2 regions of the Marinobacter sp. W-8 genome follow, and region 2 is predicted to be linked to the other one. Evidence: riboswitches for the same ligand, from Rfam matches in the RefSeq annotation. Region 2 holds a riboswitch; the other holds the start of a gene.

Region 1 (14,471 bases), 1.4 Mb from region 2:
CCTGTGGTTGGCCAGAATGATTCCGACGTTGGGTCTGAAACCGTCTGAGTCGATCACGGCACAGTCCTCGTAGTAGTCGGCTGCCGGTTATTTTTTAACCGGCGAAAATTGTCCAAGTTGCTCTCATTCTTACAGAAACCCAAGACTTCGGCAAACGGAGCTGTTGGCGGCACGTTACTGGCGTGCCGTGGTAGACTGTCGCCTTTGCCATAAGGCCTGTACGGATGGGAGGAGAAGGCTTGACGCTCGCGATTTTTGATCTGGATAACACTTTGCTGGCCGGGGACAGCGACCATGCATGGGGCGAATTCCTGGTGGAAGAGGGCATGGTGGATGCGGAGGAGTACAAGCGGGCCAACGACCGCTTCTATCAGGAATATCTGAATGGAGAGCTGGATGTTTTCCATTACCAGCGCTTTGTCCTGGCCCCCCTCACCCGCCACAATCTGGAAGAGCTTGAAGGCTGGCGGGCTGCTTTCATGGCCAAGAAGGTGCAGCCGATGATGCTGGACAAGGCGGTGAAGTTACTCGCGGATCATCGCGAGCGGGGCCACACGCTGATGATCATTACGGCAACCAGCCGTTTTATTACCGAACCTATCGCCGAAATGCTGGGAGTGGATCATTTGATTGCCACTGAGCCAGAGCTGGTGAACGGGAAATTCACGGGTGAAGTGGCGGGCACACCGAGTTTTCAGGAGGGCAAGGTGGAGCGGCTGAATGACTGGCTGACTGCCCACGGCGAGAGCCTTGAGGGCGCCTGGTTCTACAGCGATTCCCACAATGATTTGCCGCTGTTGCGGAAGGTGGATAATCCCGTGGCGGTGGACCCGGACCCTACCCTGGAGAAAACGGCAATTGAGCATGGCTGGCAGGTTATGTCCCTTCGGAGGTAAGAACTTCCGGCCAGTAGCGGGGTAGGGTTCTCCGGGATACGCTGTAAATACATCCATGTACGCTCGACAAAATCATCCATGATTTTGACGATCCCGGAGAACCCTACCCCGCTACTGGCCTACCTCTGGCGAATATGCCTCTCACAAAAACCCTGTCAGGGAACGCACAAAACAAGACTTGATGTAGTCGGTCTCCGGAATCCCCGGTACGATCGGATGATCCGGCGCCTGGTGACCCTGTTCCAGCAACTGCACAAACCGGTCGATCTTACGGCCGCTGCTACGAATAATATCGATCAGCTTTTCCTGGGAAAGGTGCATGGAACAGGAGGCCGACACCAGTAGTCCGTCGCGCTCCAGCAGCCGGAGCCCCAATTGATTCAACCGGGCATAGGCCTGTTCGCCGGCTTTCTGGTCCCGGCGGCGCGGGATCAAGGCAGGAGGGTCCAGCACCACGATGTCGAATTTTTCCTTTTCGTCCGCCAGGGCTCTCAGGGCATCAAAGGCATCGCCTTCAATGGTATCCACGTTTTCCAGCCCGTTCAGTTTGGCGTTGTGGTGTACCGCATCTACGGCGGCTGACGATGCGTCCACGCAGGTCACCTGGGATGCGCCGGCGCAAGCGGCCTGAATGCCCCAACCGCCCACGTAACTGAACACATCGAGAACTTTTTTGCCGGGCGCGTAGGCCTGCAGGCGCTGGCGATTCATGCGGTGGTCATAGAACCAACCGGTTTTCTGGCCGCCCGCCAGGGGCACTTCAAAGCGGGCGCCGTTTTCTTCCACCAGCACAGTGTCGGCTTCCGGACCGTGGGCAAATTCCACGTACGTATCCAGCCCTTCTACTTTGCGCATTTTTCCATCGTTCTTCAGCACGATGATGCGGGCATGAGCCAGGCGCTGGACGGCACGGACAATAGCCTCCTTCATCTGCTCCATGCCGGCGGTGGAGATCTGCACTACGACGACATCATCGAACCGGTCTACTACCAGGCCAGAGAGACCATCGCTGTCGCCGAATACCCAGCGATAGAAGGGTTTATCAAACAATCGCTCCCTCAGACTCAGGGCCGCCACCATGCGATCGGTCAGCCGCTTGGGCGTCATGCCGTGAGCAGCATCACGACTGATCAAACGACCGCAGATCAGGGCATGGGGATTCACAAACGCCACCCCCATCGGTTTGTCGTTCGATGCCCGAACCTGCACCTGCGCGCCGGACTGAAACTCCGTCAGCGGGCTGCGGCGGGTATCCACCTCGTTGCTGTACACCCACAAATGACCGGCCCGGAGACGACGTTCTGCGCCTTTGCGCAGGTATAGAACGGGGAAATCCATCAACAATTATTCCTCAGCGGCCACGTGTTCAGCGTAGGAAGCCGCATCCATGAGGCCTTCCAGCTCGCCTTCGTCGGCCAGCTTTACCTTGAACATCCAGCCATCGCCGTAAGGGTCTTCGTTCACGATCTCCGGCTCGTCTTCCAGCTTTTCATTGATCTCGATGACCTCGCCGGTTACCGGACTGAATACGTCTGAGGCGGATTTCACGGATTCTGCCACGCCGGCTTCTTCGCCGCCGTTTACCGTTGCGCCCATTTCCGGCACACCGATGTAGACCACGTCGCCCAGCTGCTCCTGGGCAAAATCAGTGATGCCCACGGTGGCGGTGCCGTCGGCATCCACGCGCACCCACTGGTGAGTTTCGATGTACTTCAGATCAGAAGGGATTTCGCTCATGATTTGTGTGTCCTGTAATAATTTTCCGCGCAGTTTAACCGAAGAGATTAGTTCCAGCGAATGCTGCGGGCCAGCTTCACGAACGCGTTCAGATAATCCACCGCCTCATCGCGCTCCCGGAAACCCAGAAAAATCTGTTTGGGCATACCTTGTTGTCCGAGTTTCAGGGCTCTGATGGGCATATTCCGGGCATAGTCATCCACCAGCCAGCGTGGTAGCGCACTCACCCCCCGCCCTGCAGCAACCATCTGCAACATGATATCGGTGGTTTCAATGGTCTTGTGGCGCGCCGGTGTGGTATGAGCCGGCAGGAAAAACCGCGTGAAGATGTCCAGACGCTCTACTGCCACCGGATAAGTAATCAGAGTTTCTTTTTCGAGTTGATGCGGCTCTACCCATTTTTCATCGGCAAGCGAATGATCCTCCGACACCACCAACACCTGTTCATAATCAAACACGGGCTCAAAACGTACGCCTGGTTTGTGCAACGGGTCCGGGGTAACCAGCAAGTCGATGTCATGACCAAACAACGCGCCCATGCCGCCGAACTGGAACTCCTGTTTGACATCCACATCGACATCCGGCCACTGCTGCAAGTAAGGGCCTACTACTTTCAGAAGCCATTGATAGCAGGGGTGACACTCCATGCCAACTCGCAAGCTGCCGCGCTGCCCTTGGGCAATCTGGTGAATCTGCATCTCAGCGTGTTCAAACTGCGGCAGCAAACGATTGGCCAATGCCAGCAGTTGATGACCAGCCTGAGTCAAACGCAACTGACGCCCCTCTCGGAGCCAGACCGAAGTGCCCAGTTGTTGCTCCAGTTTACGAATAGCGTGGGACAACGCCGACTGGGTGAGGTGTAGCTGTTCCGCCGCAGCCGTCAGTGAACCCTGGCGCTCCACCGCTCGCATGATTTCCAGATGATGCCGCTCGACCATAACCTGTCCGTGAACGTTTTTCATGATTTAGTGAAATAATACCATTTTTATTCATGCAAAAGCCCGCCTAACCTTGAGACCTGACTCAACACACAGGATTCAAGGACTCAATCATGGCAACCACACATAACCTCGGCTTTCCCCGTATCGGTGGCCAGCGTGAGCTGAAATTCGCGCTGGAAAACTATTGGGGCGGCCGGCAAACCGAACAGGAACTGGCCATCACGGCAGCCGATCTGCGCCGGCGTCACTGGCAGCAACAGGCCGGGCTCGATTACGTGCCGGTGGGAGATTTTTCCCTTTACGACCAGGTACTGGATATGTCCGTCACTCTGGGCAACCTCCCGATCCGGGCCGCCGGCAAAGAAGGCTCGGAGCTGGACGCTTACTTCCGTGCCGCACGTGGCCGGGGTGCCAATGATAGCCCCTGCTGCGCCACTGCCGCTGGCGAGATGACCAAGTGGTTTGACACCAACTACCACTATATTGTGCCGGAGCTGACAGCTGACACTCACTTTGAACTCAATCCGGAACGACTGTTAACACAACTGTCCGAAGCACGGAAGCAGGGACTCAACGCAAAACCCGTGATTATTGGCCCGGTGACCTATCTCTGGCTGGGAAAAACCTCGGATGGAAGCAGTCCTCTGGATTTGCTGGAGCGCCTGCTACCGGTGTACTCCGAACTCCTGGAAGCCCTGGCGGATGCCGGCGCGGAATGGGTTCAGATTGACGAACCTGCCCTGGTCACGGACCTGGACGCCAACTGGCGTTATGCCTTTAATCTGGCTTACCACCAGCTCAAAACGAACCGCCCGAAACTGCTATTGGCCACCTATTTCGGCGAGCTCAGGGACAACCTTCAGCTGGCGTGCGAATTGCCCGTTGCAGGCCTGCACGTTGATGCCATCAGCGCGCCGGCCGAGGTCAGTCGCGTGGCAGACTGGCTGCCGAGCCACAAGGTGCTTTCTCTCGGGGTGGTCAACGGTCGCAACATCTGGAAATCGGATCTGAACAGCACTCTGGGCTGGTTGGAGCCCCTGAACGAAAAACTGGGCCAACGTCTGTGGCTGGCACCGACCTGCTCGCTTCTGCATGTCCCTGTCGATCTCTCCCGGGAACAGGAGCTTGATAGCGACATCCGCAACTGGCTGGCGTTTGCGGTTCAGAAACTCGACGAACTGAAGATTCTCGCCAGAGCACTGAACGAGGGCCGCAGCAGCGTGCGCGCCGAGCTGGCAGACAATCAATTGGCCATCGATAGCCGCCGCAGCTCCCATCGCGTGACCAATCTGGAGGTTCGAAAGGCCGTTGCCGCCGCCACGTCTGAGCTTGGCAATCGCCAGAGTCCCTACCCTCAGCGGATCGTCCGCCAGCGGGAGAGACTAAACCTGCCCGCCTTCCCGACCACGACCATCGGATCTTTCCCGCAAACCCGCGAGATTCGACAGGCGCGACTGCAATTCCGTAAGGGCGAGCTGAGCGAACAGGCTTACATCGAACAAATGCGAGCAGAAATCGTTCGTTGCGTGGAAGAGCAGGAAAAGCTCGGACTGGATGTCCTGGTACACGGCGAACCCGAACGTAATGACATGGTGGAATACTTTGGCGAGCAACTGGACGGCTATGCCTTCACGCGCTTCGGCTGGGTTCAGTCTTACGGTTCGCGCTGCGTGAAACCTCCGATTCTGTTTGGCGATATCCGCCGACCCCAGGCCATGACCGTGGAATGGATCCGCTATGCCCAGTCGCTGACGGACAAACCAGTGAAAGGGATGCTGACCGGCCCGGTGACGATTCTGAACTGGTCTTTCGTGCGGGATGATCAGCCTCGCAAGGATTCCTGCCTGCAACTGGCCCTGGCAATTCGCGAGGAGGTTCAGGATCTGGAACAAGCCGGCGTGAACATCATCCAGATCGACGAAGCCGCTCTGCGCGAAGGTCTGCCGCTGAGAAAGTCGGACTGGGCAACGTATCTGGAGTGGGCAATCAACAGCTTCCGCATCGCCGCCAACGGCGTAGATGACAGCACCCAGATCCATACCCATATGTGCTACTCGGAATTCAACGACATCATCGAAGCCATTGCCCGTATGGATGCCGATGTCATCACCATCGAGACCTCTCGGTCAGACATGGAACTGCTGGATGCGTTCCGGAGCTTTGAATACCCCAACGACATTGGTCCGGGCGTATACGACATCCATTCGCCCAACATTCCAGACAAGGAACATATCATCAACCTGATGACTCTGGCGGCTGAACGTATCCCCGCAGAACGGCTGTGGATTAACCCGGACTGCGGCCTGAAAACGCGGAAATGGGAAGAAGTGACGCCGGCACTGGAAACCATGGTAGCGGCAGCGCGGGAACTGCGCAGCTCAGTTCTGAGGATTCAAAACGGCAGGTGTACTGAGCTGAATTCACCTGCCGGGTTGCAGCGCTGCCCGGATTAAGCGGGGCTTGACTCAGACAGAACAGCCTGAGGCAAGCCTTAATCAGTACCCGGAGCTTTCCTCATCCAGATCAAACTCGAAACTGTCTGCCCGGCGGACTACCGTCTTGAAGCTGCCCGAGGGATCAAGCTCCAGCCAGCGATAGCCGGGGGCCAAAGGTTCCACGGCAAAGTCACTGGATCCTGTGGCGAACTGGATGCAAGTAGAAGGGGTGGCTAGCAGGCAAGCACCATTGCGCTGCTGCTCAAGCTCTTGATGGATATGGCCCCACAGCACTACCCGAACCTGCGGATGCCGGTCAATCACTTGCCAGAAGGCGTCCCGGTTTTTGAGCCCGATTTTTTCCATCCAGTCTGAGCCGATATCCACCGGGTGGTGATGCAGGCAAACCATAGCAGGCAGCTCTGGTTGCTCGGACAAAGCCCTATCGAGAAAACTCAGCTCATCGGCCGAAAGCTCTCCAAACACCTTGCTGTGTACCGAGGAATCGAGCATGACAAACTGCCAGCCGCCCTGGATCCATTGTTTCTGATCAGAGCCGGACTCCGCCGCAATGGAAGACAAGAGCGCGGAATCGTCATGATTGCCAGCAATCCAGAGCGAGGGGCAATCAAACGCCTTCAGTTGTTCAGCGAAATAGCGATACGCCTCCGGCGATGCATCCTGGGTGAGATCTCCGGTGGCAAGAATCAGGTCGGGCTGGCCGTGATTACGAAGCACTTCGTCAATCACCGCCGCCAGGCTGTCACGGGTGTTGACTCCCAGCAAGGCGCCATCCGCAGACGCCATCAGGTGCGGATCGGTAAGCTGCAACACATTGAGTGGGCGCGCCGTTGTGGGTTTGGTCATGCCAGGCCTGTTCTGTTTTCTGCAAGCAGTTGATAATCCAGACAAGTGTACGATGGCTTAGTTCAGATTGATTGTTCACGAATGGAAGGTGGATCACATTCTGACCAGCGGCACGCTATATTTTGCAGTATTTGACAACTCTGCCACAGGTCCGACAACCGGCTTTATAGACTTTCGGCGAACTGAGAAACCGTTCAGAGATGAGGGTTTTCAATCGATGCCTTCGCCCGCAGACCAGGCTGCATGCTCCATCGGCAGGTGGCCGAAACGCAGGCAGTAGTCCAGCCAATCGGCCAGGAAGCCGTTCACCTGAACCTTTTCATCCGGGTGATGCATAAACCGGTTCGGATAGTCATTCACGGGCGCAATCTGTCGTTGCCGGTAGCAGCTGATTACTTCGGCCATGAGGGCATCGTGGTATACGCGCACAGTCATCCGCGGGTTGTTCAGCCATCGGCCGCTGTTGTGGACTTGCTCCAGCAGCAGGGTTTCTGTGAATCTGGCCGTTTGCAGCACTTCAATTCGCACCCGGCCCAGGTACTGGTTCTCCCGGTGCAGTTCGAACTCACATACGGGTTTGCCATCCACCTCAAGCTGGCGCAGCTTGCGCAGGCGCTGATAGTTGCCGTCGCAGAGCGCCCCCAACTGGCGCAGGTCCGGCACATATTGCCTGGGCCGCTTTACCCACTCCGTCATGCTTGCCACTCCCGCCGCAAACGCTCCCGGTTCAATTGCAGCCACTGGATGGCAATAATCGCGGCGGCGTTATTGATGCGGCCATCAGCAATCATGGCAAAGCATTCTTCCGCTGACACCACGTGGCTGAGAATGTCCTCGTGCTCATGTTCCATACCGAAAACACCACCAGCCTCGGCGGTGCTGATCTGACCGCAATACAGGTGGATCATTTCCGTGGTACCGCCGGGGGAAACCAGGTAATCGCAGATTTTGTCCAGGCGACTGAAACTCAGCCCAGCCTCTTCCTGACCTTCTCGCTGGGCCACCTCTTCCGGACTCTCACCATCCTCATTCATGCCAGCAACAAGTTCCAGCAACCAGGGGGACTGGTTACGGTGGAGCGCCCCCAAACGAAACTGCTCCAGAAGTACAACCTCGTCGCGCGCCGGATCGTATGGCAGCACGCAGGTGGCATCACCCCGGATAAACAGTTCCCGGGTAAAGACGGGCATGTCGCGACCATCGAAGCGCGGATGCGTCAGCCAGAGTTTGTCCATTCGGAAGAAGCCCTGGAACACGGTTTCACGTTTTTCGACTTTGACGTCGCTGGCGTTGAACTGGAATGGTTTTGGCATTACTTCACCCGGTTGCGCATTCGGCCTTGAACGATAGCCGGAGCCACGGCGGGGTGCAAGTTAACACCCCGCCAGGCTCGGATTCACGCCATCACGGAACCAAGTGAATGCGGGTCAGATCTTGTCGTAGATCTTGCTGCCCGATTCCACGAACTCCCGTGATTTCGCCTGCATACCGGCATCAATCGCCGACACCTCATCGATACCGTGCTCTGCCGCGTAATCCCGGACCTCCTGGGAGATTTTCATGGAGCAGAACTTGGGGCCACACATGGAGCAGAAATGCGCCACTTTGGCCGATTCCTTGGGCAGGGTTTCGTCGTGGTAGGCGCGGGCCGTATCCGGGTCCAGCCCCAGGTTGAACTGGTCTTCCCAGCGGAACTCGAATCGTGCTTTGGACAACGCATTGTCGCGGATCTGGGCACCCGGGTGACCCTTTGCGAGATCTGCAGCATGCGCGGCGATCTTGTAGGTGATAATGCCGGTTTTCACGTCGTCCTTGTTGGGCAATCCAAGGTGTTCCTTGGGCGTGACATAACAAAGCATGGCACAACCGTACCAACCGATCATGGCCGCCCCGATGCCGGAGGTGATGTGGTCATAGCCCGGGGCAATATCGGTGATCAGCGGTCCGAGCGTATAGAACGGCGCTTCGTCACAGCATTCCAGCTGTTTGTCCATGTTCTCCTTGATCAACTGCATCGGCACATGGCCGGGGCCTTCGATCATGCACTGGACGTCGTGCTTCCAGGCAATTTTGGTGAGTTCTCCGAGGGTTTCCAGTTCACCAAACTGGGCAGCATCATTGGCATCGGCAATAGAGCCCGGGCGCAAGCCATCACCAAGACTGAAGGAGACATCATAGGCCTTCATGATTTCGCAGATGTCTTCAAAGTGCTCGTACAGGAAACTTTCCTTGTGGTGAGCCAGGCACCACTTGGCCATGATGGAGCCACCTCGGGACACGATGCCGGTGGTGCGTTTGGCGGTCAGTGGCACGTGGTGCAGGCGTACGCCGGCATGGATGGTGAAGTAATCCACGCCCTGCTCCGCCTGTTCAATCAAGGTGTCGCGGAAGATTTCCCAGGTCAGATCTTCGGCCACGCCGCCGACTTTTTCCAGGGCCTGGTAGATGGGCACGGTGCCGATGGGAACCGGGGAGTTGCGAATGATCCATTCCCGGGTTTCGTGAATGTTCTTGCCGGTGGACAGATCCATGATGGTATCCGCTCCCCAGCGAATGCCCCAGGTAAGCTTTTCCACTTCCTCTTCAATGGAGGAGGTCACTGCCGAGTTGCCGATGTTGCCGTTGATCTTCACCAGGAAGTTACGGCCGATGATCATCGGTTCAATTTCCGGGTGGTTGATATTGGCGGGGATAATGGCGCGGCCACGGGCCACTTCGTCGCGGACGAACTCCGGGGTAATTTCTTTCGGCAGGTTGGCACCGAAGGACTGGCCAGGGTGCTGATCCGCCAGCAACCCATTCTCACGGGCTGCCTGCAGCTTCATATTCTCCCGGATGGCAATGTACTCCATTTCCGGCGTGACAATGCCCTGCCGGGCGTAATGCATCTGGGACACATTGTTGCCGGGTTTGGCACGCAGGGGTTTGCGCTCGTCCATAAACCGGAGCGGATCCAGAGTCGGATCTTTCATACGCCGGCGGGTAAACTCAGAGGTATACCCTTCCAGTTGTTCGACATCGCCGCGTTCGGCAATCCATGCAGCGCGCACCGGCGGCAGCCCCTTGCGCAGATCAATGCTGGCTTCCGGGTCTGAATAGGGCCCGGAGGTGTCGTACACCACCACTGGCGGATTCTTTTCGCCGCCCATTTCAGTGGGCGTGTCGCCCACAGTAATTTCCCGCATAGGCACGCGCAGATCGGCTCGGCTACCCTGCACGTATATTTTTCGTGAGCTTGGTAATGGTTTGATTGCTGCGGAGTCTACTTGTGCGGAATCGCTCAGGTAGGATGGGATGTCCGTCATCGTCTGCTCCCGTGTTTGCTCAGGTGGTCGGGTCGCGTATGACGGAGTTATGCCGAAGGTAATTCGAAACCTACTTCCGGCATGGTTCGTACGGTCTTAATCCCTACGCCGGTATTATCCGGATCAGGTCGCGGGTTCTGCGTTGCAATCTCAGCCGATCACCTGCTTCAGGCGAATCAGCACCCCGTCAAGACGCGATAAATATTCTGTTTTGCTCACAAAATGAGTGAGCTTTTCAAGTGTAGAGACGGGAACGATTATTGTCCATAATGGGCCACCAATACCTTTGGGTCACTATCGGGATAAACCCGCGCTCTACACGTTGACCTGCCGATACCTGTGTCCAGATCACGGATGCCCGGAGATAGTTTTCAGGAGCAATAATGAAGAAACGTTTACTTCCAGGTTTGATCACCCTGCTGGCAGCCCAGCCCGCTTTCTCTCTGGATCTTGTGGAGGCTTATGAGCAGGCACTGTCATATGACTCCGGCATCGCCTCTGCGCTGGCACAGTTTCAGGCCCAGCAAGCCGCCAGCGATGTGAGCAAGAGTACCTTATTGCCGCAGGTTGGTGCGTTTGCCGAAGCCAACCACACGGATTTCGACGCTGAAAACGGCCCGGGAGACAGCTACAAGTCATTCAACTATGGCGTGCAATTGTCGCAACCGGTTTTCCGCGCCGACAACTGGTTCCGCTACGACGCCAGCCAGTTCCAGACCGAAGCCGCCCAGGCCCAGTACAACCTGGCCCAGCAACAACTGATTCTGGATGTTGCAACCGCCTATTTTAATGTCCTGCGCGCTCAGGATACCGTTGCAACAGCTCGCGCGACTGAAGCAGCAATCCAGCGCCAGTATGAACAGGCGCAGGAACGCTTCGACGTCGGCCTGATCGCCATCACCGAGGTGTACGAAGCCCGCGCCAGCTATGACGACAGCAAAAGCCAGCGCATCGCAGCCGACAACCAGCTGAATGTCGCCCGGGAGCAGCTGGCGCGACTGACCGGCGAATACGCCGATGACCTGGAAAACCTGCGCGAGAATTTCCCGCTCGGTCGACCTGAGCCCATGAACCCGAATGCCTGGGAAACAACAGCCCTGGACCAGAACTGGTCCATTCAAGCGGCTTTATCACAACTGAACGCCAGCGAGGCCAATCTTAAAGTTGCCAAATCCGGCCATTTGCCAACACTGGACCTGGTGGCATCCTATGGCGAGTCCGAGCTGGACGGCGCCCGAAACCCTCAGCAGGAAGGAACCCAGGGGGTTATTGGCCTGGAGCTCAACGTGCCTCTCTATATGGGCGGCGGCACCCAGGCCGGCGTGCGCCAACAACGCTCTCTGGTCACCGCTGCAGAGCAGGATCTGAACACCGTCCGTCGCGATGTACAGGTAAACACCCGCAGCCTGTTCCTCACCGTGAACAACAACGTGGAAACGGCATCGGCACTGGAGCAGACCATCATCTCTCGTCGTAGCGCCCTGGATGCCACCCGGGCCGGTTATGACGTTGGTACCCGCAACATCGTGGAAGTGCTGGATGCAGAGCGGGCTTACTACGTCGCCCTGCGGGACTACGCCAATGCGCGGTATGATTACGTGATCAACACTCTGCAACTGAAACAGGCGGCCGGAACCCTGAGCCCTCAGGATCTGGTGGATCTGAACAACTGGCTGAGTGAAGGTGCCCGCGGCATAGAAGCGATGGCAGAGGAAGACCGTACACTGGACAATCCGGCCCAGTAATCCCCAAAAGGCGAACCCCGGGTATCACCAGCGATACCCGGGGCTACAAACGTTCAATAATCCCCTCGACAACCTTATCCAAGGCACCCCGGTTTTTCTGAACGACGCTTAATGCACGCACTCCGTAGGCCCGGCATTCCTCTTTATCAGTCATCAGCTTACTGAGCGCCATGGCCAGGGCGTCCGCCCCGTCTATTACCTGGACAGCACCATCTGTCAGCAGGTGCTCGTATATGGTTTCAAAATTGAAAACATGAGGACCTGAAAAAACCGGTATTCCCCAGGCTGCCGGCTCCAGTGGATTATGCCCACCACGCTCGATCAACGAACCTCCAACAAAGGCGATATCACTGGCACCGTACAGCATCATCAGTTCGCCCATGGTGTCACCCAGATAAACCTGAGCTTCGGCAGGGTCATCACCGGTTGAACGACGGGCAACAGAAAACCCCTCTTTCTCCGCCAGCTCGGCGACAGAGTCAAAGCGATCCGGATGCCTGGGCACAATAATCAGCAAAGCCTCAGGATGTTGCTGAAGTATTCCCTGATGAGCGTCAAGCAACTGCTGGTCTTCTCCGGAATGCGTGCTGCCGGCAATCCAGACCGGGCGAGCCCCAAGCTCCTCACGCAAGGCACGGGAAGCCGCACGCACATCATCCGGTATATCGACATCAAACTTCACACTGCCAGTAACCTCAACGTGGGAGGCGGCAACGCCAATGCGCCGAAACCGGTCAGCATCCCGGTCGGCCTGCGCCGCCACCCAGGTAATGCTTTTCATGATCGGCGCGGCCAGCCCTTTGACCCGTTCGTAACCACGGGCAGAACGCTCGGACAAGCGCGCATTTATCAGGAAAACCGGAACTCTCCTCCGGCGGCATTGGCGGATCATATTGGGCCAGATTTCAGTTTCGAGAATAACCAGAATCCTGGGATTGATGCGATCCAGAAAGCGACGGATAGCTCCGGGCGTATCGTATGGGGCGTAGGCATACGTTACCCTGTCACCGAACATCTTGCGGGCCTGGGCCAACCCGGTATCGGTCATCGCCGTCATCAGAATAGTGGCACCCAGATTCCTGGCGAGCAGGCGCCTGACCAACGGGCCTGCCGCAATGGTTTCACCCACAGACACGGCGTGTACCCAGATAACCGGCCCAGAAATTTCGGGCACCCAACCCAGGCGGTGTTGCCAGTCGCGCCGAAGGGCGGGCGCTTTACGCCCTTGCCACCACAGCCGGATCAGTATGAACGGCAGCACAAGGCGGATCAGCTGGGAATAGATAAACTGGAACACGCAGGACTCCCGGCAAAACAGTGCGTTATCATAGGGCCAATTTTTCTTTGGACGGGCATCTTGCCCCCCGGAAAACCGTTTGTCGATGCAGGATTCACGATTTTGAAGAAGAAGTACCGCAAACTACCACGAAACACAGACTATTCAGCCTACCGCCATCCACGATGGTGGCCAACCTGGCTTGGCATAGCCGCGATGTGGCTAGTGGCCCAGTTGCCGCTGCGCCTGCAATGGTGGCTGGGCAAGATTGCTGGCCTGCTGGCCTGGCGGCTGGCGAAAAGCCGGCGCCATATTGCCGAAGTGAATATTCGCCTGTGTTTCCCGGAGCTGAACCAGCAGCAACAGGCCGCGCTGGTTCGCAATGCCTTTATCGCCAACGGGATTGGCTTGATGGAGATTGGTGTTGCCTGGTTTCGCGATGCGTCAAAACTCAAAAAGATCACCAGAGTTCACGGTCTCGAACACTTCGAGCAAGCGCTCGAAGAGGGGCATGGCGTATTGTTGCTCGGAGGCCACTACAGCACGCTGGATCTGGGTGGTAGCCTGGCGACGGAGTATATTGAGGCAGACGTCATGCAGCGGGATCACAACAACCCACTGATGAACGCAGTGATGACGCGGGCTCGCGGCCGACGTTACGGTTCGGTGCTGGGCGCACGTGACCTTCGCGGGCTATTTCGCTGCCTGAAAAACAACCGGGCCGTCTGGTACGCCACGGATCAGGACTATGGCCGAAAAGACATCGTTTTCGCGCCCTTCTTCGGGATTCCAACCGGCACCATTACTGCCACATCCCGGATTGCTGAGCGCAGCAAGTGCAAGGTGGTTCCCTTCAGTCATTTCCGTCGGGAAGATGGCCCGGGCTACGACATCTATTTCCACCCTGCCCTGGAGAACTTCCCCAGTGGCGATGATCTTGAGGATGCCACCAGAATCAACGCCATTATCGAGCAGGAAATCCGCAAGGCGCCCGACCAGTATCTTTGGATGCACCGCCGCTTCAAAACCAGACCGAACAGGGATGATCCGGGCTTCTATGGCCGAAAACGGAAGAAGAAGAGGTAACTCTTGAACAGGGACTCCGGCGCCACCGCACCCGTTATCTGGCTGATTACCGACAACAAGGCCGGCCATCGCAACCAGTTACGCGGTTTGGGTAATCGATTGCGCGTCCTCGCCGGCGCGGACCTCCATTGGATAAACGCCACGGATTACCCAACCCCGATGTGGCGAGCACTGACGGGAATT
Region 2 (14,471 bases):
TTGCTCTGGCAGGCCTGACGGACTGGCTGGACGGGTACCTGGCCCGCAAATTGAACCAGAGCACGCCGTTCGGCGCCTTCCTCGATCCGGTGGCCGATAAACTCATGGTGGCAGTGGCGCTGGCCGTCTTGATCGAAGAGTATTCGGCGGTATTACTGACTATTCCCGCCACCGTGATTATCGGTCGCGAGATCGTGATCTCGGCGTTGCGTGAATGGATGGCCGAAATGGGCAGTCGCGCCAGTGTTGCTGTGTCTTATATCGGCAAGATCAAGACCACCGCTCAGATGGCGGCCATTGTCGGGTTGCTGGCGTTTCCGCCGGGTAATTTCTGGGCTTATGTGGCCATCGGCCTGCTTTACATCGCGGCAGTGCTGACTTTGTGGTCCATGGTGCTTTATCTGAAAGCGGCCTGGGCGGATTTATTTCCTGAGCAGAAAACTGGTCAGCGCTAATTCCATTTCGCGGATCTGCCCGAGCACAGTCGTTCCGGGATAGCTTGCCCAGCCAATAATGGCCTGGTCTGCATTGGTCGACAGCTTTGCGAACGGTGCGATTTTTTCAGTCACTCTGAATGAGCGGTTCAGTGTTCGCTCTATCTGGTACCGTACCACCGGCTCGGGTTCCTGCAAATCAAGAACCCAGGCTCGGGCAATTGTCTGCTGTTTCGTAATGTGTTCGTACTCAATGCCACTGAGTAAACGGCTGCCGTCCCGGGCAAGCTGGAAGCTCGCGTTAAACCTGTAGTCGCCCTGCATCATTTTCCCCAATGACATTACGAACGATGCCGGGTTGTATGGCGCCTCAATCGGGCTTCTGCGCGGAAGGGCAATGTCTTTCCACGGTGTCCATTGCGGTACTTCCTGCGATCGTTTCCAGACTGTGAGGCCGGCCAGTGCGGTCTTCACATTAATGGGGCTGCCAAGGTATGTGTACGTTGTGTTGTCATCCTGGAGATCACGGTAATCACCAATCACCAGTGTGTCCCCATCATCACTGACTTCAACCGACCCGGCGGGTATGGTGCCGCCTGTTGGCCATAACGCGCCGAAGTTGGTGGTCAGGTCGATCTCCGATCCATTAACTGAAAACTCCAGGACATTCGCCTCGTACTCCTGGCCGAAGTTTCGGTGCCGGGATAAGGCGACAAAGAGTTTTGTGCCATCGGGGGTGATGGCCAGATCGGATACGGCCAAATGAGCAACGTCATCGGGATACTCGACCGTGGCGACAGGTTTTTCTGGCGAACCGACTGAATAAATCAGCAATTTTGTCGGCGCTGCGATAATGATACGGCTCTCATCGCGTGTCACTGCAAAGTACCAGGGCGCAATCCCCTTGCGCCTGCCGGAACCATCATTGATCGGCCTTTCTGAAACAGTGATGAGGCTTTCCCTACCGCTACGACTTAGTCGGGCTAACTCGTAGCAGTCCATTTGGAATTGGCATCGGCGCGCATAAAGCGCGGAGCTTGAAGGATGCACAAACCAGTCGTTTAATCTGTAGCTGCGCCCTATCGGGTAATGAATGCCGGTGTCCGAAAATTTGCTGGCTGGTGCACTCAGTTGAACTAGAGAGGCAGGTTTTGCCACGGCCAAATCCGATGTTGGGCCTGACGGGGAGAACGAGAGCATCGGGATACTGTGGTGAGACTCAAACGATCCGATCGCAAAATATGGGACGCTGTGGGGTTCCGGCGGATTTCGTCTACGCTCAGCCGGGCTGAGGAGCGCTTGTGACTTCGGTAAGGTATGTTTGCTCTGATGCACCGAGATTCCCGTTGCACGGGGTCCGAATTCCCTCCATCCATAGGATTTGGGTTCTGGCTTGGGCGCTTTGGGGCTTTCTGGCTTACTTTCGTTTGCCTCGGCCATCCGTTGCTGTTCTTTGATTCGTTCAGCCCGATCAGTATGTTCGCCGTAAAGATGCACCGTGTATCCCACCGCCAGGAATACCGCGAACAGCACGCTGACCACCTTGAAAAATGATGAGTTACCGGCACTCGCCGGCGGGTTATTCTGGGCTTGATAGGCACGTGCAAGGGTCTGGGCCAACTGCTGCTGATAGGGATTGAGTGTTGTTGCCCCTCTCTTGTGGCGCTTCTTCTGTGGCCTTCGCTGAGGTTTCTTTACCTTGATTTCGACGGACTCACGGCGACACAGCGGGCAGTTATCTTTCCAGAAAGCGTGATGGCGATTTTTACGACAGGAACGTAGTGTTTTCTGGGCCTCGTTCAGCGTTTCAACCCAATCTTCCGCCTTGGGGCGATGATTAACAGAGCGGAAACTTTGGTGAAATGCTGTGGCAATGGTTTCCGGAAAGTCTCTGTGCAAGCTCCAGGGCGAAGGCTTGATCTTCCCGGATGACTGGCGCCCATAGGCATAGAGATTCTCGCCGATTCGCCCCTGAATATCGGACGGGATGTGCTGGCGATCGCCCGGTACGCCTTGATAGGGGTGAAGACCCTCGTTAAGCAGCTGAAAGATTATAACGGCAAGCGCAAACCGGTCCTGAGGCTGGCCGAGCTCCTCGGGGCTGGCCCCCCGTTGCCAGGCTTCGGGGGCAATATAGCCAGTGGTGTACTGGTGGCCAGGTATAAACTGCTGGTCCCCCTGGATAGCAAAGCCATCGCAATCCACCACAACCACATCGCCGGTTTGCTTATGCACCAGGAGATTGGCCGGCTTCAGATCGATAATGCAGTGCCCTCGGGCATGGAGCTGAGCTACACGTCTGGCCAGATTAATGGCGGCGGTAATTCTGAGATTTCTGGATTCCGGCAGCCGGGCGAGCTCTCGACCCTTCCGGTTAAGCAGCAGGTCCAGGCTAACGTAGTCACCCATGGGCAGGAGCGGCATAGCGTAGCCGACAAAAGCCCCCTTGCTGTTTGTTAACAAGGCTACAGGCCAGGCAAAGTGGGTCAGACCCTGATCGTCTGGAGGAGACGCGAGCATTTCCTGTATTTTCCCGGGCCGCTCCGGGTCTTTGTCTGGTTCGTGGTAGACCTTTAACGCCAGCGGTTTTCCGGGCATGGCATAGATAAGACCGTCCGCACCGCGGTTCAGAGGTTTTCCACGTAACCGGAAGCGCTCTTTTCTATCATCGGGATAGGTGAGGACCAGTTCAGAGCCGCGTTTTATCATCGATCCATACCAGGGTTTTGTCATCAGCGGTGATGCGGTCGGTGTCCGGCGACTCAAGAGTGCTCATCAGCGCCTGGTTTCTGGCGTGGGTGTCGGGAAGCCCGGTGAGGTAATCGTGAACGGGCTTCATAAAGTTCGGGGTAGGGCGCCAGGGTGATGTCTTGACCGCGAAGCTCGCCGCTCCGTCAGACATCAGGAACCAGGTTCTATAGTGCTTGGGGGCGGTAAAGATCCGCAGGTGATCTTTCCAGCCGGGCAGAGTGAAAAAGTAGGTCGTCTCCGCGAATTCCCCGTTCTCCGGTTCACTGACCACAAAATCATCCCAGTCATCGGAATTGACACCCATGGCAACGCCGTCGCCAAGGTGGAATACCAGGCTCTGTTCTTTATTCATCACCACGCCGCAGAGGGTGGCGTGAAAGTCCGACAGGGGGCCTTCGGTTGATAAGGTTTGGCGCGCCGCTTCGATGGCTTCGACCAGAGCAAGAACACACGTTGGAGAGTGCAGGTGGTCAGCACAGGCAATCACTGCCTGGCAAACGGAAGATGCCAGCAGGTTTGCGCCCCGGGCCGAATGGCTGGCAGATCCGGCGCCATCACAGACGCAGGCGGCAATTGATGTGTCAGTCTCGATGACCTGCCAGGCATCTTCACAGGATGTGCCTTTATCCAGATGGCTGCGCCCTGTGGCAGACGCACCACCGTGCAGAAAGGCCATGTCAGACCTCGATTTCTGCCCAGGAATCCGTGGTTGGCAGGCTCACCCTTTCTCCGGGCACGCTTGCTGAGACGGTCGACATACTGCGGCTCAGCCAGACAAAGAGTTCCCGGAACTGAAGGCCTTTGAGTTTTTTAGGGGTCTTGCTGGAGAAACGACCGAGCGCTTCGAAGTCTGCACCTCGGGTCCCCACGGGAAAAATGATGACCCGCTTGTTTTCTTCCTCAGCACGGGCCTGATCGGCGTAGGACTCCCAGCCGTAATCGTTGGGGCAGCCATCGGACAGCATAATCACCCATGGGCGGGTACTGGAAATGCCATTGGCATCGTAGACCGCCTTCTGGCTGGCAATCTCATCGAGTGCCAGGGCCATGCCTTGACCAAGAGGCGTCAGGCCATTGGCATGGAGATAGGGCGGCTCAAAGTCTACGGCGTCGGTCCAGGGCTGGACGATGCGCACGTCTTCCGGGCCACCAACGGTAATCACCATCACCTGAACCCGTAGCGAGGCAACCGGGTCGGATTTTAGCTCTTCTGCAAAGGCTCGCAGACCCTCGTTCAGCTGGCGAATCGGTTCACCAGACATGGAGGAGGAAATATCCAGAAGCAGTACACAGGGGGTGCGCTGATTGGTGTTATCGACAAACTCAAGGCCGGGGATGGCGGACATGGCACGATCCTTGTGAAGAAGTTGGCGTAAGCGTTCCGTTCCTGGAACCGGGCGAATTCTATCGTTGAAAAACCAATTGAGCAAACAGCTCCATCGTCCTTAGCGACCCACGCCGCAATTATATGCCCATTTCACAGTGGCACCTGCGGCGTCATTGGCGACGGCGCTGAAGGTTTTCATGAGATCATCCAGGGCGGTGCTGGCGGCAACACTGGTCGTTTCGAAATCCCTTACACACAAACTCTGTCGGGTTCGGTTGTCCAACAGTTGCAGGTGCTGCCTGATCACCACCCGGGTGCCATTCTCGCCGTTTTCAGCATGAAATCCAGTCAGCTCGGAGATCAGGGTTAACTCCGACGTGGCCGGGCTGGTGTCAGTCATTACATTCTCGAACGCCCGACTTGCCCGGAAAGTTTCAAGCAGGTGATCGCGAACGACCACGGGAATACTCTCCCGCCATCGGGCGCCTGCGAGTGCCCGGTATTCGTATGCCGACGGTTTGATCAGAATACGAGTGCTGTCCAGTGGGTCAGAAGCCAGTGGCGTATCTACCCGAAGGCTTGCGGGCAGCGCCTGACCAAATGCTGGCAAGTCGCTTGCTGGTGCCAGCTCCATCAAGCGTGGGGATTCGGGTACCGGGAATACCGTGCAGCCAGCCAGAATCAGGCTCAAGGCAAGAGCGAATACTACTTTCATTGTTCGTACTCCTTGATGCCGGCGCCGCCCCACAAGGTTCCGGTCGGGTCCTGTTCCAGTCTGCGCGTAAACGAGTTCAGGTTGCGCAAGGTACTGCGCAGTTCCCGCAGTGCCGGCGTGATTTCTCCCAGACCCTGAAGGCCGGCGTCCAGCGCCAGTTCATTATCGCCGGTCAGGGTGTCCAGCCGGTCCAGGGTAGGTTGCAGGGTGGTTAGCGCTCTGGACATGGCCAGGAGAACCGGTTCTACCCGTTCATCCAGTACCTCTCGGGACCTGTCTGCTGCGGCAGACACCTTGATAGCAGCTTCTTCGGCGCGTATTCCGGCTGCGTCGAATCGGGCCATCAGTGCTTCCAGCTCGTCCCGGCTGGCCAACAGGGATTCACTGGCTTTGCGGGTGTTTTCAAGAATTTCGGCAATGTTGTTCAGGTTGTTCTCGGACATCAGCTGGTTGGCACTCTCCAGCAGCTGTTCTGCCTTACCTAGCATGGCTTCGCCGTTGGTTAGCAGGTTACTGAAGGCGGAAGGTTCGGCGGCAATCAGTGGTGGGTTGTCTTTGTGGCCTTCGAGAATGGGGCTGTCTGTTGTGCCTCCGGTAAACTGTATGCTCATGCTGCCAGTAATGTTCGCCAGTACCAGGCCTGCGCGGGTATTCTCCCGTACCGGAATGTCCTGGTTCACCCGCACCAGTACCCGCACATGGGCAGGGTTGTCCGGCGCCAGGGTGAGATCCAACACGTCGCCCACCGGAACGCCGGTATAGAGCACCGGATTGCCCTTGGCCAGCCCGCCAACCGGGTGATCAAACCCGATCCGGTAATAGGCCCAGTTGGTGTCGGTGGAAGATTTGCCCAGCCATAAGGCAAACAGCAAGGCTGCGCTGACTGCCGCGAGGGTAAAGAATCCGATGATAACGTGATGGGCCTTTGGCTCCATTAACCGGGCTCCTGTTCGGTTAGCCTGTTGTGGGCAGCAATCGCCGCGCGGCCACGGGGGCCGTGGAAGTAATCCTGAATCCAGCGGTCGTCGGTTTGTGCCACCTTTTCCAGGGTATCGGCAACCAGTACCTTGCGTTGAGACAGAACCGCGACACGGTCGCAGGTGGTGTACAGGGTATCCAGATCGTGGGTAACAAGAAACACCGTCAGGCCCAGTGCGTTGCGAAGGGTCACAATCAGTTCGTCAAAGGCGGCCGCACCGATCGGGTCCAGACCGGCGGTTGGCTCGTCCAGAAACAGGATTTCCGGGTCCAGCGCCAGTGCCCTGGCCAATGCCGCCCGCTTGACCATACCGCCGGAGAGTTCGGCCGGGTATTTCGTGGCCGCTTCTGGCGGCAGGCCGGTCAAGGCCAGTTTCATTCGAGCCAGTTCTTCCGCTGCGGCCCGCGACAGCCGGGCATGCTCAATCAGCGGTAGTGCGATGTTCTGCTCAAGGTTCAGCGAGGTGAACAAGGCGCCGCCCTGAAACAGAACCCCGAAACGCTGCTCATAGCGGGAGCGCTCCGTGGCGGATAGTTCCGTAAGATCTTCACCGAACACGGTGATATGTCCGCCGGATGGCGGATTAAGGCCAACAATGCTGCGCAACAGAACTGACTTGCCGGTGCCGGAGCCGCCGACCACCCCAAGGATTTCCCGGGGGTAAAGATCCAGATCGAGTTTCTCATGAACGATGTGGCTGCCGAACCGGTTGTCGAGTGCGCGTACCTGTATGACCGGATGATCTGCCATGCCTTACCAACCCATTTCCATGAAAAACAGCGCTGCCACGGAATCCAGCAGTATCACCATAAAGATAGACTGCACCACGCTTGAGGTGGTGTGTTCACCGACAGACTGTGCGCTGCCCGCCACCTTGAAGCCTTCCAGGCAACCGATGACGGCAATCAGAAACGCGAACACCGGCGCCTTGCCAAGGCCGACCAGGAAGTGCTTCAGGGCAATGTCCCGTTCGACAATGGCAATGAACTGACTGGGTGGAATGTCCAGTGCCAGAGCGCAAACCATGGCCCCGCCAACCATCCCGGAGATCATGCCGATAAAGGTGAGAATGGGAAGGCTGAACATCATCGCCAATACCCGGGGAACCACCAACAGTTCCACCGGATTGAGCCCCAGGGTGCGAATGGCGTCGAGTTCTTCATTGACCTTCATGGCACCAATCTGTGCAGTGAATGCACTGGCGGTTCGGCCGGCCAGCAGGATGGCTGCCAGAAGTACGCCGAACTCCCGAAGGAACGAGAACGCCACCAGATCCACGGTGTAAATAGTCGCGCCAAAGTCCTCAAGAACCGTCGCGCCGAGAAACGCAACCACGGCGCCAACCAGAAAGGTGAGCAAGGCAACAATGGGCAGGGCATTCAGGCCTGTGTCATGCAGTGCCGCTACAAAGGGGGTCATACGCCAGCGATTAGGCCGCGGCAGGATGTAGAACAGGGTGCCCAGCGTCTGGCCAATGAACCCGGCCAACAACCAGATAAGCTGCCCCAGAGAGGTAACCTTTTTTCCTGTTTCTGCCAGGAACGCCACGACCGGGTTAACGGTTGCGACCTCCGCCGACGGCTGGTTCATGGCTTCTGCAACCGCCTGTATCAGGGCACGCTGTTCATCCGGCAATTGGGCTCGTTCCAGAGCGCTGATCAGAGCGTCGCTGCCAAGCAATTTCACCATCAGCGAGGCGCCGGCGGTGTCCAGGCGGCCCAAGCCGGAAAAATCCGGGTTGCAGCCGGCTGCGCGAGCGTTCAGGGCAGTTGTTTGCCGATCCAGGGCTGAATAGTGGGCTAGTATCCAGTCGCCGGAGAACTTCAGCGTATGACCACCGAGTTCGGCATTACCGGGAATGTGGGCGCCAAGTGGCTGAGATAGGCCGGGTTCATTTGCCACGGAGTCACGGAGTCCCTGTTTGAGTTCTCTGAAAGCTTAAAGATTCCAGTGGCTGTCTGCCAGTATTCTGCGCTCTTCTTCATCGTGGCTGGCCAGTAGCATGGTGATGCCTCGGGCTTTCTCTTCCAGCAGCATGGCGTACAGGATCTTCCGGGTCTCGGTGTCCAGGCCAGTCATGGGTTCATCCAGTAGTAGCAATGGTTGGCGCCGCAGGATGGCGCGCAGCAGGGCAACGCGCTGGCGCTGGCCACCGGAAAGCTCGCCGGGCATTCTTGGGCCGAAACCTGCTAACCCGGTGCGTTCCAGCCCGGTTTCAATGGCATGGCGTTGAGATTCATCCAGCTTGAGGCCGGGGTGAATGCCAAGGCCTATATTGGTGAAGATATCCAGGTGTTCGAACAGGTTGTGTTCCTGGAACACGCTCGTGACCGGGCGTTGCCAGGGCTTTAACAACTGAATGGGCCTGTCCATCCAGAGAATCCGGCCGCTGGCTGGCGGGAGAAAACCGGCAACCAGACTGAGCAGGGTTGATTTGCCGGAACCGCTCGGGCCCTGGATGGCCAGACATTCACCAGCAGGCACGGAAAAATCGAATCGCCAGAGATGGCCGTCAGGGCCATACTCGAAGGCCAGATCTTTGATCTCAAGCATGTTCAGGCTCCGGCAGTGGTTGGCTTGCGCCGGAAGTTGTTCTGGACTTAACGCCGGGAACACGGGAGAGCGACACAAAAATCAGTATCAGTAGCCCCAACAGCCAGAGCCCGGTACCCGCGGCTTCCGCTAATCGGTAACTACCCAGTTGCTGGTAAAGCAAAACCGGGAGAGTAGGTTTGCCTGGGCTGCCAAACAGGGCGATAACACCGAAGTCACCCAGAGATAACGCCACACCATACGCCAGGGCCAGAGCAACTGGACGGCGCAGATTCGGCCAATACAGCCATCGCCATCGATACCAACCCAGGATACCGAGCTGGTCTGCCTGTTTGAGTGATCCGGAGTCCAGGCTTGCGAGAGGTCCGCGCAGTATCTGTAGCACAAACGGCACGGCCATCAGCCCGTTGATCAGTGCCACCAGAAACCAGCCCTGCATGGTATTCCCCAATTGCGGCCTTAACAGAATAAAAAGCCCGGTTCCCAGTACCAGAGGCGGAACGATCAAGGGGAGATAGCCGGTGACAGCCGGCACTATGGCCAGCCAGCGCTGACCTGCCCGGTTGGCGGCTGCCAGAGTTAGCAATGCAACGACCACTGAGCCGAGCCCGGCTGGAATAGCGATTAAAAGGCTGCGGGCGGTGGCCGACAATAGCTGCTGGTAAATCGAAGGCGTATCCGCCGTTGGCCATAACGCCGGTAAACCGCGCAGGATAATGGCCAGTAGTGGCGCGACCAGAAAGGCTGTGAAAATCAGCAACAGCAGACCCGCAGAAAACCCTTGCCAGGGCCGTGCAAACAGAGGGACCGGGCGTGATAACCGGCGGTTTGGCAGTACAGCGGTGTCCAGACGCTTCCGGAAAACCAGCCACCAGAGGCTGCCACAGATCAACAGCTGCAGAATGGCAAACAAAGCGGCACGGGCGAAATCAAACTCGAAACGCAGTGCTTGATAGATGGCGACTTCCAGGGTGGTTGTTCCTGGCCCTCCGCCCAGCGTCATGATGATGGCAAAACTGGTGAAGCAGAGCGTGAACACCAGTGCCGCCACGCCGGGCAGTACCGGTTTGATGGCGGGCCAGTGTACCGCACGCCACAGCCACCAGCCGCCGAGCCCAAGCTGAGAGGCGGTCCGCATTCGCGGCGCGGGTATGGAGTCCAGGGCCTGTAGAAGAATTCGGGCCGCCAGTGGTGCATTGAAGAACACGTGGGCGAGCAGGATGCCATTCAGCCCATAAAGATTCCATCCATTTCCAGGAAGCCAGGTGTTAAGTAGGCCGGTGAACCAGCCCTGCCGACCGAACACCGCTATGATGCCGGAGACTGCCACGATGGTGGGCAGTACCAGACTCAGCTCCATCAGCCGCAGAATCAGAGTGCGTCCGGGAAAGCCTGTGTATCGGGCCAGGGCAGTCGCCACCGGGAGCGCCAGGGCCAGGCTCAACACGACGGATAAAAAGGCCTGCCAGAGGGTGAAGCGGACCACACTCTGGAAATAGGAGCTTGCCAGCGTACTCCCCATGTCCAGCTCGCCGGCCTCCTGCAGTATGCTCCCCAGGCCGAGTGCCACCAGCAGCAACAGCCCGGTGCCGAGTAACAGGCCGGGCCAGAGTTGCCAGCCTGGATGGCTGAAGGGGGCGGCTTTCGTGTGTACTGGCATTACATCAGTTGGTCAGTGCGTTGAGCCAATCGTTCACCAACTGTCGACGAATGGAGGCAACCTTGGCCGGGTCCATATACAGGGCCTCGGGTGGTGTGATCAGCTTGTCGAAAACGCTTGGCAATTCATCGCCAAGACCAATCGCTGGATACATCACGTTCTTCAGTGGAATATGACGCTGGAAGTCCGCCGTCAGCATGAAGTCCAGAAACTCTCTGGCCAGGGTCTTGTTGTCGGAGCTTTCCACCAGGGCCGCGACTTCCACCTGCAGGTAATGCCCTTCATTGAAACGGGCGGCCTGATACCGGTCAGTTTTGTCGATGGCCATGTGATAGGCAGGCGAGGTGCTGTACGAGAGGATCATGGGCGCTTCGCCATTCATGAATAGCGAGAAATAACCGTCACTCCAGCTCTGGGTGGTGGCGAGAATCTTGTTGCTGAGCTGCTGCCACTTTGCTGGCGCCTGATCGCCATAGACGGTATGCATCCAGAGCAACAGGCCGAGCCCCGGCGTACTGGTGCGCGGATCCTGAATAATGATCTTGAGATCGTCTGGCGCGTTCACCAGTTCCTCGAGGCTTGAGGGCGGCTCTTGCAGCTGCTCGGTATCGTAGACAAAAGCAAAATATCCCCAGTCGTAGGGCACAAAGGTGTCGTCGTCCCAGTTGACGGGCAGTGCCAGGCGTTCCAGTGATTGACCGTGGCGGCCCAGCAGGCCGGTTTGACGCGCGGTCTCCATGGTGCCGGTATCCAGCCCGAGAACCACATCTGCCGGTGTGGAGCTTCCTTCCAGCCGGAGCCTTTGCAGAATGTCTCCGCCGCTGTCCAGCACGGTGTAATTCAGGGAACAGCCGCATTGTTCTTCAAACGCCTCTTTAACAGCGGGCCCCGGGCCCCACTCGGCGGCAAAGGATGGATGGGTATACACATTCAGGACGGCCGGTTCTTCGGCAGCGGCCATCGCAGGCAGCGATACGGCGAGAAGTGTGGGAATCAAGCGTGAAAACATACAGCGGCACCTTGTTCAGTAGCGGGGGGGCCATGCCGCGAACACCACCAAAGGTGGTGACTCAATCCCTACGCCGGTATTAACCGGGTCAGGTTCCGCGGGTATGGTCTCAGCCCTTCCAGGCACCCCGTTGAGTTACTGCAATGTTATCACGCCGGAGCTACGCCCCGGAATTCGTATGTTTGATTACCGCTTGTTTATTTTTTGTACGGCGATGACGGGTGTCTCATTTTTTATTGGTAGAATGGGGCATTTTTTGTTCTACGGATTAAACAGCTTCGAGTTGAGAGGTAAGGTTGATGCCCAAGCATCACAAACTAAGAAAGATTTCTGCCCTGTTTGCAGGCGTGTTTTTTACACTTGGCTTGTCGGCCGCAGGCCACGCCCAATCCGCTAATGATGATATGTTTGGTCGCCTGGCCTCCGCGGCACCCAAGCTGAGCCCACAGGTTCTCGAAGCCGCATTGAAAGCGACCCGTTGTGCCATCAGCAATGGCACGGCCTTGCCAGAGCGGCTGGCGGTGATCGACTTCTCTTTGCCGTCCTCCAAAGAAAGGCTGTGGTTGTTCGATCTGAACGAAGGCGAGTTGATCCTTCGTGATCTGGTGGCCCACGGTAAAAACTCGGGCAATGCTGAGGCAAGCGCGTTCTCCAATATCGAGGGCAGTCACCAGTCCAGCATAGGCCTGTTCAAGGCTGCCGAATCGTATCGGGGGGCCCACGGCTATTCGTTGCGACTGGACGGACTGGAGCCGGGCTTCAATGACCTGGCTCGCCAGCGGGCAATTGTCATCCATGGTGCCGACTATGTTCAGGACAGCTGGGTCACAAAGTACGGCAGAATCGGCCGCAGTCATGGCTGCCCGGCGGTAGACAACCAGATCATCAAAACCGTGGTAGACGAGCTCAAGGGCGGGCAGCTGGTATTCAAGTACTATCCCGACCAGGAGTGGCTCCAGGCATCCAGTTATCTGAACTGCGATTCCGCCGGGCAGTTGGCGGGTGCGCGTAACGTAACAGCGCAGGCCGGGGATCGATCCTGAGTTATTGCTGGCTAAACTTTGTTCAGATTGTCAGTAAAAACAGAAAGTTGAAAAAAAGGTGTTGACGGCGAAGGCGGAATCCGTAGAATACGCAGCCGTTGACGAGGCAATGCTTCTGAAACATTAGAGCGGGAATAGCTCAGTTGGTAGAGCACAACCTTGCCAAGGTTGGGGTCGCGAGTTCGAATCTCGTTTCCCGCTCCAATTTCTCCAAGTCTCTCAATGCCTCCTGAGAGCAAAAGCCAGAATCCAGGCTTCCCCGGCGCGGTGGCAGAGTGGTTATGCAGCGGACTGCAACTCCGTGTACGCCGGTTCGATTCCGACCCGCGCCTCCATTTTTACCCCCTTATATCAAAGTCTTGTGATCTTGGGCAGTAGTCCTCGGCTGATACTGAAGGCTCATGTCTTCGGGCATATTCATGAGGGCTATGGTGAGTACCTGCAGGGCGAAACCCGTCTCATTAATGCCAGTACCTGCAACGAACGTTATATGCCTGAGAATACTCCGGTGGTGTTAGACCTATCCCTTCAAAGGGGCTGACCTCAAGGACGCCAGGCTAAGTTTGTTGCTCATTAACTGCGCGAAGCCAGGGGCTTCATAAATGCCTCAGCCGCTCTCGCCGGCATCGGTTTGGCGTAAAGAAAGCCCTGCGCGAAATCGCAACCGAGATCCCGTATCAGCTTTGCCTGCTGCTCGGTTTCTACACCTTCCACAAGAATGCTCAACCCAAGGCTCTGGCCGACCGTAACCATGGCTTTCATGATTGCCATGTCGCTTTCATTTTGCATGGCGTAGTGCAGGAAACTTCGATCGATCTTTATGCTGCATACCGGGAGCTTCCGAAGATAAACCAGGGAAGAGTAACCAGTACCGAAGTCATCAATGGATATATGGAGCCCGGCAGCCTTCAGGCGCTCCAGTTGCCTGGTTTGGCCCTCTTCGCTGCCAAACACCTCGTTCTCCGTAAGTTCTACCCCGAGTTGCTCATGCTTCAAACCATAACGTTTAATGGTTTCCAGGATTTGGTCAGCCAGGTGTGGATTGGTCAGTTGGCGACCGGACAGATTGACGTCAATACGCAAGCCCGCGAGCTCAGTTCCCTGCCAGGCTTTGAGCTGTTTGCATGCGGCATCGATGACCCAGTCACCGATACGGTTTATAAGTCCGGATTTTTCAGCGACCGGGATAAATGTCGCCGGGGAGACAAGGTTTGATGCCTTGTCGAAACACCGCAACAGCGCCTCGCAGGAGGTGGTCCCGCCAGTTCTCAGATCTATCTGTGGCTGGTAGTAAAGTTCCAATCCGCCATTCGTCAGGGCTTGTCGGAGCAGGGCGGTAATCTGTTGATATTTGACGAGCCGGTCGTTGATATCAGAGGTGTAGAAGCAGACCGTATTCTTTCCGATCTCCTTTGCCCGGTACATGGCCGCGTCTGCGTTGCCCATAAGTTCCGTTGCGGTGCCGCCATTGTGTGGGTACAGGCTGACGCCAAAGCTTGCCGATACTTGATGGCAATCACCGTGAAGCTGCACCTTGCTTTCGAGTGCCTTGACCAGCCGTTGAAGTAATTCATGAATGCCTTCAGGGCCATGGAAATCGAACAGTAACAGAACGAACTCGTCTCCTCCGAAACGGCAGAGCAGATCGCTGTGTCGCAATTCCTGCTTTAAGGTGTCGGCAACCGATTTGAGGAGGGAGTCGCCCTGATAGTGGCCGAGGGTATCGTTAATCAATTTGAAGTTGTCCAGGTCCATGAAGATCACTGCAACTTCGCGATTGCAGCGATCTGCTTCGACCAGCCGGCTTTCAAGCTCAGATTCCATCAGGCGTCGGTTGGGTAACCCGGTAAGATCATCAAAGCTGGCGCGGCGAACCAGTTCTGCCTTGGCTTGCGTTTGTTCTTCCAGGCTGATGTCGATACAGAACATTTCGCACTCGCCGGTATCCTGTTTGATCATGACATGACTGGAGTAAACGGGAACCAGGTGGCCATCCTTGT

The links. A riboswitch is a leader RNA that binds a small molecule or an ion and turns the genes downstream of it on or off. The one in region 2 is predicted to bind thiamine pyrophosphate.
Region 1: another riboswitch for thiamine pyrophosphate. It lies ahead of thiC (phosphomethylpyrimidine synthase ThiC); the one in region 2 lies ahead of thiB (thiamine ABC transporter substrate binding subunit).

What each region holds. Positions count from the first base shown of each region.
Region 1 covers NZ_CP172297.1:644,366-658,836, reverse strand. The annotation lists gene ACF8YQ_RS03025 (RNA pyrophosphohydrolase) at 1-57, opposite strand, end outside; gene ACF8YQ_RS03020 (HAD family phosphatase) at 240-896, shown strand; gene ACF8YQ_RS03015 (class I SAM-dependent rRNA methyltransferase) at 1,038-2,234, opposite strand; gene gcvH (glycine cleavage system protein GcvH) at 2,241-2,633, opposite strand; gene ACF8YQ_RS03005 (LysR family transcriptional regulator) at 2,681-3,571, opposite strand; gene metE (5-methyltetrahydropteroyltriglutamate--homocysteine S-methyltransferase) at 3,685-6,027, shown strand; gene cpdA (3',5'-cyclic-AMP phosphodiesterase) at 6,070-6,876, opposite strand; gene ACF8YQ_RS02990 (DUF1249 domain-containing protein) at 7,087-7,572, opposite strand; gene ACF8YQ_RS02985 (NUDIX domain-containing protein) at 7,569-8,189, opposite strand; gene thiC (phosphomethylpyrimidine synthase ThiC) at 8,304-10,181, opposite strand; TPP riboswitch at 10,265-10,378, opposite strand; gene ACF8YQ_RS02975 (TolC family outer membrane protein) at 10,565-11,926, shown strand; gene waaA (lipid IV(A) 3-deoxy-D-manno-octulosonic acid transferase) at 11,970-13,223, opposite strand; gene lpxL (LpxL/LpxP family Kdo(2)-lipid IV(A) lauroyl/palmitoleoyl acyltransferase) at 13,326-14,288, shown strand; gene ACF8YQ_RS02960 (mitochondrial fission ELM1 family protein) at 14,292-14,471, shown strand, end outside.
Region 2 covers NZ_CP172297.1:2,011,375-2,025,845, reverse strand. The annotation lists gene pgsA (CDP-diacylglycerol--glycerol-3-phosphate 3-phosphatidyltransferase) at 1-455, shown strand, start outside; gene ACF8YQ_RS09430 (hypothetical protein) at 423-3,167, opposite strand; gene ACF8YQ_RS09425 (PP2C family serine/threonine-protein phosphatase) at 3,124-3,861, opposite strand; gene ACF8YQ_RS09420 (VWA domain-containing protein) at 3,863-4,531, opposite strand; gene ACF8YQ_RS09415 (ABC-type transport auxiliary lipoprotein family protein) at 4,631-5,227, opposite strand; gene ACF8YQ_RS09410 (MlaD family protein) at 5,224-6,162, opposite strand; gene ACF8YQ_RS09405 (ABC transporter ATP-binding protein) at 6,162-6,956, opposite strand; gene ACF8YQ_RS09400 (MlaE family ABC transporter permease) at 6,960-8,066, opposite strand; gene ACF8YQ_RS09395 (ATP-binding cassette domain-containing protein) at 8,145-8,759, opposite strand; gene thiP (thiamine/thiamine pyrophosphate ABC transporter permease) at 8,752-10,419, opposite strand; gene thiB (thiamine ABC transporter substrate binding subunit) at 10,424-11,428, opposite strand; TPP riboswitch at 11,477-11,568, opposite strand; gene ACF8YQ_RS09380 (murein L,D-transpeptidase catalytic domain family protein) at 11,728-12,471, shown strand; tRNA gene ACF8YQ_RS09375 (tRNA-Gly) at 12,600-12,675, shown strand; tRNA gene ACF8YQ_RS09370 (tRNA-Cys) at 12,733-12,806, shown strand; gene ACF8YQ_RS09365 (putative bifunctional diguanylate cyclase/phosphodiesterase) at 13,045-14,471, opposite strand, start outside.